3 regions of the Kitasatospora sp. CM 4170 genome follow, and region 2 is predicted to be linked to each of the others. Evidence: riboswitches for the same ligand, from Rfam matches in the RefSeq annotation. Region 2 holds a riboswitch; each other region holds the start of a gene.
The links. A riboswitch is a leader RNA that binds a small molecule or an ion and turns the genes downstream of it on or off. The one in region 2 is predicted to bind cyclic di-AMP.
Positions count from the first base shown of each region.

Region 1: another riboswitch for cyclic di-AMP. It lies ahead of RMN57_RS23425 (transglycosylase family protein); the one in region 2 lies ahead of RMN57_RS30930 (transglycosylase family protein).
Region 3: another riboswitch for cyclic di-AMP. It lies ahead of RMN57_RS30010 (glycoside hydrolase family 16 protein); the one in region 2 lies ahead of RMN57_RS30930 (transglycosylase family protein).

Region 1 is NZ_CP134877.1:5,469,023-5,471,277, forward strand. Features, by position in the region: gene RMN57_RS23420 (cytochrome P450) at 1-582, shown strand, start outside; cyclic di-AMP (ydaO/yuaA leader) riboswitch at 855-1,024, shown strand; gene RMN57_RS23425 (transglycosylase family protein) at 1,030-1,989, shown strand; gene eno (phosphopyruvate hydratase) at 2,253-2,255, shown strand, end outside.
Region 2 is NZ_CP134877.1:7,335,995-7,338,249, reverse strand. Features, by position in the region: gene RMN57_RS30935 (hypothetical protein) at 1-560, opposite strand, end outside; cyclic di-AMP (ydaO/yuaA leader) riboswitch at 944-1,114, shown strand; gene RMN57_RS30930 (transglycosylase family protein) at 1,101-2,255, shown strand, end outside.
Region 3 is NZ_CP134877.1:7,105,739-7,107,993, reverse strand. Features, by position in the region: gene RMN57_RS30010 (glycoside hydrolase family 16 protein) at 1-1,024, opposite strand, end outside; cyclic di-AMP (ydaO/yuaA leader) riboswitch at 1,027-1,192, opposite strand; gene RMN57_RS30005 (lipase) at 1,402-2,255, opposite strand, start outside.

The sequences.
Region 1 (2,255 bases), 1.9 Mb from region 2:
CTGACCGAGAACGAGGCCGCGGCGATGGCCTTCATCCTGCTGTTCGCCGGGTTCGAGACGACCGTCAACCTGATCGGCAACGGCACCTACGCGCTGCTGCGCAACCCCGGGCAGCGGGCGCTGCTGCAGGATTCGATCGCCCGCGGCGAGACCGGCCTGCTGGAGACCGGGATCGAGGAACTGCTCCGCTACGACGGGCCGGTGGAACTGGCCACCTGGCGGTTCGCGACCAGCCCGCTGACCATCGGCGGGGTGGAGATCCCGGTGGGCGACCCGGTGCTGGTGGTACTCGCGGCGGCGGACCGGGACCCGGCGCGGTTCGCCGACGAGAACACCCTCGACCTGGCCCGGACGGACAACCCGCACCTCGGCTTCGGGCACGGCATCCACTACTGCATCGGCGCTCCGCTGGCCCGTCTGGAGGGCCGTGCCGCGCTGGCCACGCTGCTCACCCGGCTGCCCGATCTGCAGCTCGCCGAAAGCCCGGAGAATCTGCGGTGGCGCGGTGGTCTGATCATGCGTGGACTTCGTGAACTTCCGGTCGAATTCACTCCGGAGAACGCGGAGAAGAAGCCCGTCTGATCACGGCCGGGAACCGCTCGCAGCGGCCCGCGCGTCCTCCGGCCGGCGGCTCGACACGCTGACGCGGCGTCTCAGAGACGGCCCAACAGGGGGGTTGAACCACCATCAATCCGGACATACCGCCTCCGTTTGTAGGCGATCGACCGTGTGCCGTAATTTCTGTGTGATATCGGCGATATGAGCTTGTGATTGGTGTGAGGATCTGTCTACTCTCCCTGGAGTTCGCAGCTGCGGACCTCGTGCGCGGAACGCCGAATCCTGCCCGCCGCGCCACGGGAAACCGACCAGAACCCTGGGCAGGGGCGGGGGACCCAGGTTTGTTGCCGTCCTCCACGGCTTGGGGTGAAGCCGCAGTCGCGGGCAGAACGCCTCGCGACACGCGGCCGGGCCACCTCCCGGTCCGAACCCGACAGCTCACCTCGCAGGCGTGCGGAGAGGGACGTCTTCATGCTGTTCGTTGGAACTGGCCGCCACCGCCGCCGCACCCAGGCCGAGAAGGCCATCGCCGTCGCCGGTGTGGCCGGCGTCGGACTCGCGATGCCGCTCCTCACCGCCACCGGCGCCTCGGCGGCCCCCGTCTCCACCTGGGACGCGGTCGCCCAGTGCGAGAGCGGCGGCAACTGGAGCATCAACACCGGCAACGGCTTCTACGGCGGCCTGCAGTTCACCTCCAGCACCTGGAAGGCGTACGGCGGCACCGCGTACGCGGCGCAGGCCAACCAGGCCAGCAAGGGGCAGCAGATCGCGGTGGCCGAGAAGGTCCTCGCCTCGCAGGGGCCGGGCGCCTGGCCGGTCTGCTCCAAGCGGGCGGGCCTGAGCAAGGGCGGCGCCGCGGCCGAGGTCGACGCCTCCACGGACGCGAAGCCGGCGGCGCAGCAGCCCGCCGCGCCGAAGCCCGCCCAGCCGAAGCCCGCCGCGCCGAAGCCGGCTCAGAAGCCCGCCCAGCAGCAGGCCCCGAAGCCCGCCGCCCAGCAGCCCGCGCAGCAGGACGCCAAGGCCCCCGGCTTCTCCGGCCAGGGCGGCTGGGACGCCGACGCGAAGGTGTACTGGTACCAGAGCGACGGCGCCTGGTACTGGACCAGCCACGAGAGCGTGTACCGGCAGCACGCCGGTCAGTACACCCCCGAGGTCGCCCTCCAGTACGCCGGTCCGTCCGACGGGTACATCGGTCAGGGCGCCGGCCCGACTCCGACCACCGGCCACGCCGATCCGGCCGGCCACGCCGACCCGGCCCCCCAGCAGCGCACCGGCCACGGCTACACCGTCCAGGCCGGCGACACGCTGGCCGGCATCGCCGCCGCCCAGGGCGTGTCCGGCGGCTGGCAGACGCTGTACGACGGCAACCGCGGCACCGTGGGCGGCGACCCCGACCTGATCATGCCCGGCCAGGTGCTCAACCTCGGCTGAACCACCGGCCGCTGAACCCGGGCCACCGCCCGGCGGCGCGGACGAAGGGGGCCGGATACGTCCCCCTTCGTCCGCATCCGGACCGCTTTCACGGGGCAACCAGGTGAACTACCGGTGGGTAGTGCGGCCACACGCTGAGACGGACCCATGGTCGACGTGGCCCCGGGAGCCCGTGCGGTTAGGCTCTGGTCGTAACGACTCCGCAATCGTCCGGCCGACAGCACCCACCGTCAGCCGGACCTGCTTCCGCTAGGAGATGCTTCGTG
Region 2 (2,255 bases):
CCGGTGACCCAGAGGCCGACGTCGGTGTCGACCACCTTCATGCCGTCGCCCTGGAAACGCTTCTCGTCGACGGAGGGGAAGCGCAGGGCGTGCACGGCGGTGCCGCCGGGGGCGAGGGCGAGGGTGCCGCGGACCTCGACGTTGCCGGCCGAGCTGAGGGTGACGCCGCGGTCGGCGGCGAAGGTGAGCGAGCCGCCGGGCTCGACCAGCAGGGAGCCGACGGCGGCGTCGGTGTCGAGCAGCACCCGGTCGGTGATCCGGACGGCGCTCTGCGGTCCGGGCACCCGGCCGCCCCAGCCGGCCGGGTCGGACCAGCGGCGGCCGCCCTGGTCGGGCGCGGGGGCGGCCCCCTGCCCGGGGACGTCACCGCCGGACGCGGGCGGTGCGCCGGGGCCGTGGTCCGCACCGCCGTGGTCCATGCCCCCGTCGCCGCCCGTGTCGGCCAGGCTCGTGGCGGTGCTCCCGGCAGCGGGCCCGGTCGAGCCGGTCAGCGAGCGCCGCAGGGCCTCCTCGCCGCCGACCGCGGCGAACACCGTGCCGACCGCGAGCCAGCGCAGCATTGTGCGACGGCTTACGGGAGTTCGGGCGCGTTCGGGCGGGATGTCCGGTCTGCGATGCTTTGCCCTGCGATGCACTCCGCGGGCCCCATCGGCCGGCTGTCCGCCGCCCTGCTCCTCGTCCATGGCCATCGCTTCGTAGCCCTCCCCCCAGACGGCTGCGTCGGTCCCGACGTTCTGAAGCATAGGCAGTTGCGGCGGCCCGTACGGGCGTTGCCGGAAATCGGTCATTTCTGATCATGGTGGACACGCCGCGGGCAGGTTGTTCGCAAACGGTGACGAGCATCACACATGTTTGCGGTTTGAAGTTGAGTCTGCTTAACGTGCTCCCCGTTCGTGGCCACACGGACCCAGCCCGTCCGCAACGCCGAGTCCTGCCGTCGGGTGTGCTGGCAGCGCAGAAACGCACCACGGCAGGAGCGGGGGAACCACAGGTAAGTCGCCCCGGGCCGGTCCGCGTACCGGTCCAGGGCTAGGGGTGAAGCCGCGTCCACAGCGCGGCCGGGCAACTCCAGCCCGAATCCGACAGCTCACCTCGCAGGCGTGGGAGAGGACCGCATCTTCATGCTGCCCACCAACGGCACCCGTCTGTCCGGCCGTACCCGCCGCGCCATCGCCGCGCTCGGAGTCGCGGGCATCGGCCTCACCATCCCCTGCCTGACCACCACCTCCGCCTCCGCCGCCTCGGTCGCGACCTGGGACAAGGTCGCCCAGTGCGAGAGCAGCGGCAACTGGAGCATCAACACCGGCAACGGCTTCTACGGCGGCCTGCAGTTCACGAACAGCACCTGGGCCGAGTTCGGCGGCACCGCCTTCGCCGCCCGCGCCGACCTGGCCACCAAGGACCAGCAGATCGCGATCGCCGAGAAGGTGCTCGCGGTCCAGGGCCCGGGCGCCTGGCCGGTCTGCTCCGTCCAGGCCGGTCTGACCAAGGGCGGCACCCCCGCCGCGGTCGACACCTCCGCCGCCGCCAAGCCGGCCGCGCAGACCCCGGCCCCGGCCGCCAAGCCGGCCGCCCCGGCCCCCGCCGCCGAGCCCGCCGCCCCGAAGGCCGAGACCCCGGCCGCCACCGACTCCGCCAAGACCTGGAGCCAGAAGCGGTCCGACTGGTCGCAGAACTGGCAGGGCAAGGACGGCGACTACACCGTCGTCGCCGGCGACTGGCTGTCCGCCATCGCCGACAAGCACAACGTCCAGGGCGGCTGGGAGCGGCTGTACGAGCTCAACCGCGACACCCTGACCGACGGTCCGAACCACATCTACCCGGGCCAGCACCTGAGCCTCGGCGACCACGCCAAGGCCCAGGCCTCGGACGAGTCCGGCAAGGGCTTCGACTGGTTCACCCGCTCCTCCGGCCAGGCCGCGGGCACCACCACCGCCAAGCCGGCCGCGCAGAGCGCCACCCAGGCCGCCCAGACCCAGGCCCAGGCCCCGGCCGAGGCCGCCACCGGCAGCATGGCCGCCGCGGTCTCCTTCGCCCTGTCGAAGGTCGGCCAGGCCTACGTCTACGGCGGCACCGGCAACGGCGGCTGGGACTGCTCCGGCCTGACCCAGGCCGCGCTGCGGGCCGCGGGCGTCTCCGTCCCGCGCGTCGCCGCCGACCAGGCCGCCGCCAGCACCCACGTGTCGCTGGACGCCCTCAAGGCGGGCGACCTGCTGTTCTGGTCCAACAACGGCCAGGACTCCGGCGTCTACCAC
Region 3 (2,255 bases), 230 kb from region 2:
CGGCCTTCGCGTCGGTGACGTACTTGTAGCCCGGGTTGATGTGGTTGGTCAGCTCCAGCAGGTTCGCGTTGTCCGCGTGGTACTCGAAGCTGTCGATCTCGCCGTGGTTGCCGCTGGTGCTGTTCCACGTCCAGAGCGCCGGCCAGGCGCCGGTGCCGGCGGGGAGCTTGACCCGGGTCTCGATGTAGTCGCCGGTCTTCACCTTGAAGCCCTCGGTGGAGTACTCGGTGGTGAGCAGGCCGGTGTCCCAGGCCTGCTTGCCGTTCTCCAGCGTGTGGGTGCTCGGCCGGGCGGTGAAGGTGGCGACACCGCCCGAGACGCCGACGTTGTCCTTGTTCAGCCAGTCGAGCTTGTTGTCGTTCGGGTTGTGGTCGCCGTAGTGGTACGAGCTGCTCCGGTCGGCCGTCCAGCGGGAGCCCAGGGCGAGGCCGTCGAACTCGTCGGACCAGGTCAGCTGCTTCCCGGCGACGGGCGCCGCGGTGGCCGGGCTGCTCGGGGCGGCGGTCGCGGTGGGCGACGGCACGGGCGTCGCGGTGGGGGCGGGGCTCGGGGTGGCGGTGGCCGCGGAGACCACCAGCTGCCGCGAGGGCAGGTTGTGCCAGGCGCCGCCGAGGTCCTGCCAGAAGCCGAACTGGGTGTAGGTACCGGCCGGCAGCGTGCGCGAACCGGTGGTGACCGACAGGCCGCTCGGGCATATCTGCGCGTTGGCGGCGCCACCGGGGAAGTCGAGGTTGTGTCCCCCCGCGTCGCGCACCCCGACACCGACCGTCTTCGCGGTGAAGCAGGCGGAGGAGTGGACGGTCAGCGAGGCGGTGGTGGCCTTGCCCGCCACCATGGTGGCCGGGGTCAGCTTGTCCTGGGTGACGGTCGGCGTGGTCGCCGCGTGGGCACCGGTGACCGCCGGGAGGCCGAGCAGGCCGGCGCCGCCGATGGCGAGCGCGCCGGTGACGGCGAAGGCCGCGTTGCGGCCGCGGCGGGAGGGTCGGGCATGGCGCGGCGCGCGGCGCCGGGCAGGCTTCTGCATGGCAGTGTCCTCTGTGACGCCTGCGAGGTGAGCTGTCGGGTTCGGGCTGAGGTTGCCCGGCCGCCGGTGGAGCGGCTTCACCCCTAGCCGAGGACGCCGAGCGCGGAGCGCAGAGGCCGCGGCACTACCTGGGTCCCCCGCTCCCGTCCGCTGTGGTGCTCGGTTGCCGGCCGGCGGGTGGACAGGACTCGGCGTCCCGACGGCGGGGGTCCGCGAAGCGGACGTCCCGAGCAGGCTAGGCAGCCCCTCCGGAACCCGACAACCCGGCGGGGTCGGTTGTCGCGCAGCTCACATCCGGGCTGCGGCCGGACCCCGCCGGAGTTGATCAAGTCGCGGACGCCGGTGATCAGTTGCCCGGTCGGCCGGCCGGGGCCCGGTCAGCCGAGCCAGGCGTCGACCTGCGACATCGCCTCCGGGGACCAGGCCAGCTCCAGGTGGTTGAGCCCGTCCAGCAGCCGGGTGCCGGCGACCGTGGCGATGCCGGTGGTGTCCAGCGCACTCCTGGTGAAGACGATGCCGTCGCTGGGCCCGCGGTTCTCGTTCAGGAGCCCGGGGATGTCGGCCGAGCCGCCCGCCAGCAGGTAGGTGCGGACCGCCGCCGGGACGCCTGCCCGCTGCAGCGGCCCGATCAGGGAGCCGGCGTCGATCGCCGCCTGGATGCCCTGCCCGGAGGTGTAGAGCCCCCGGCCGCCGTAGTACGTCGTCCACCAGTCCTGCGCCGTCCCGTCCACCCCGTAGGTGGCGTCCCAGCGGGCGAGCAGCTGGCGCTGGCCCGGGTAGCAGTCGTGGCCGCCGGCCGGCAGCACACCGAGGCAGGGCTGTGCCGTGTACGTCCCGTAGCAGGTCATGTACAGGTGCGGGGAGGGGGCGTTGGCGGTGCCCCCGCAGGCCGGCCAGGTGGCCAGGGAGAACGCCCAGCCGTGGGCGTAGACGTAGTCCAGGCCGCCGTTCGGGCCACCGAGGGTCACCAGCCGGCGGACGTCGCCCGCGTACGCCCGCCCCCAGGAGGGGCGGACGGAGGAGACGTAGGCACGCGCCGCCACCTCGCCCTTGCTCCAGGCGACCACGTCCACCTGGGGCACCCCGAGCCGGGCGCGGATCAGGGCGACGGCGTCCCCGACGGCCTGGGCCTGGAGCAGGTTGTCGCCGTGCTTGTGGGCGAAGCCGATCGCGAACACCCGGTGGCCGGTCGCGGCCAGGTACTGGGCCAGTCCGGTGGACGGGCAGCCGG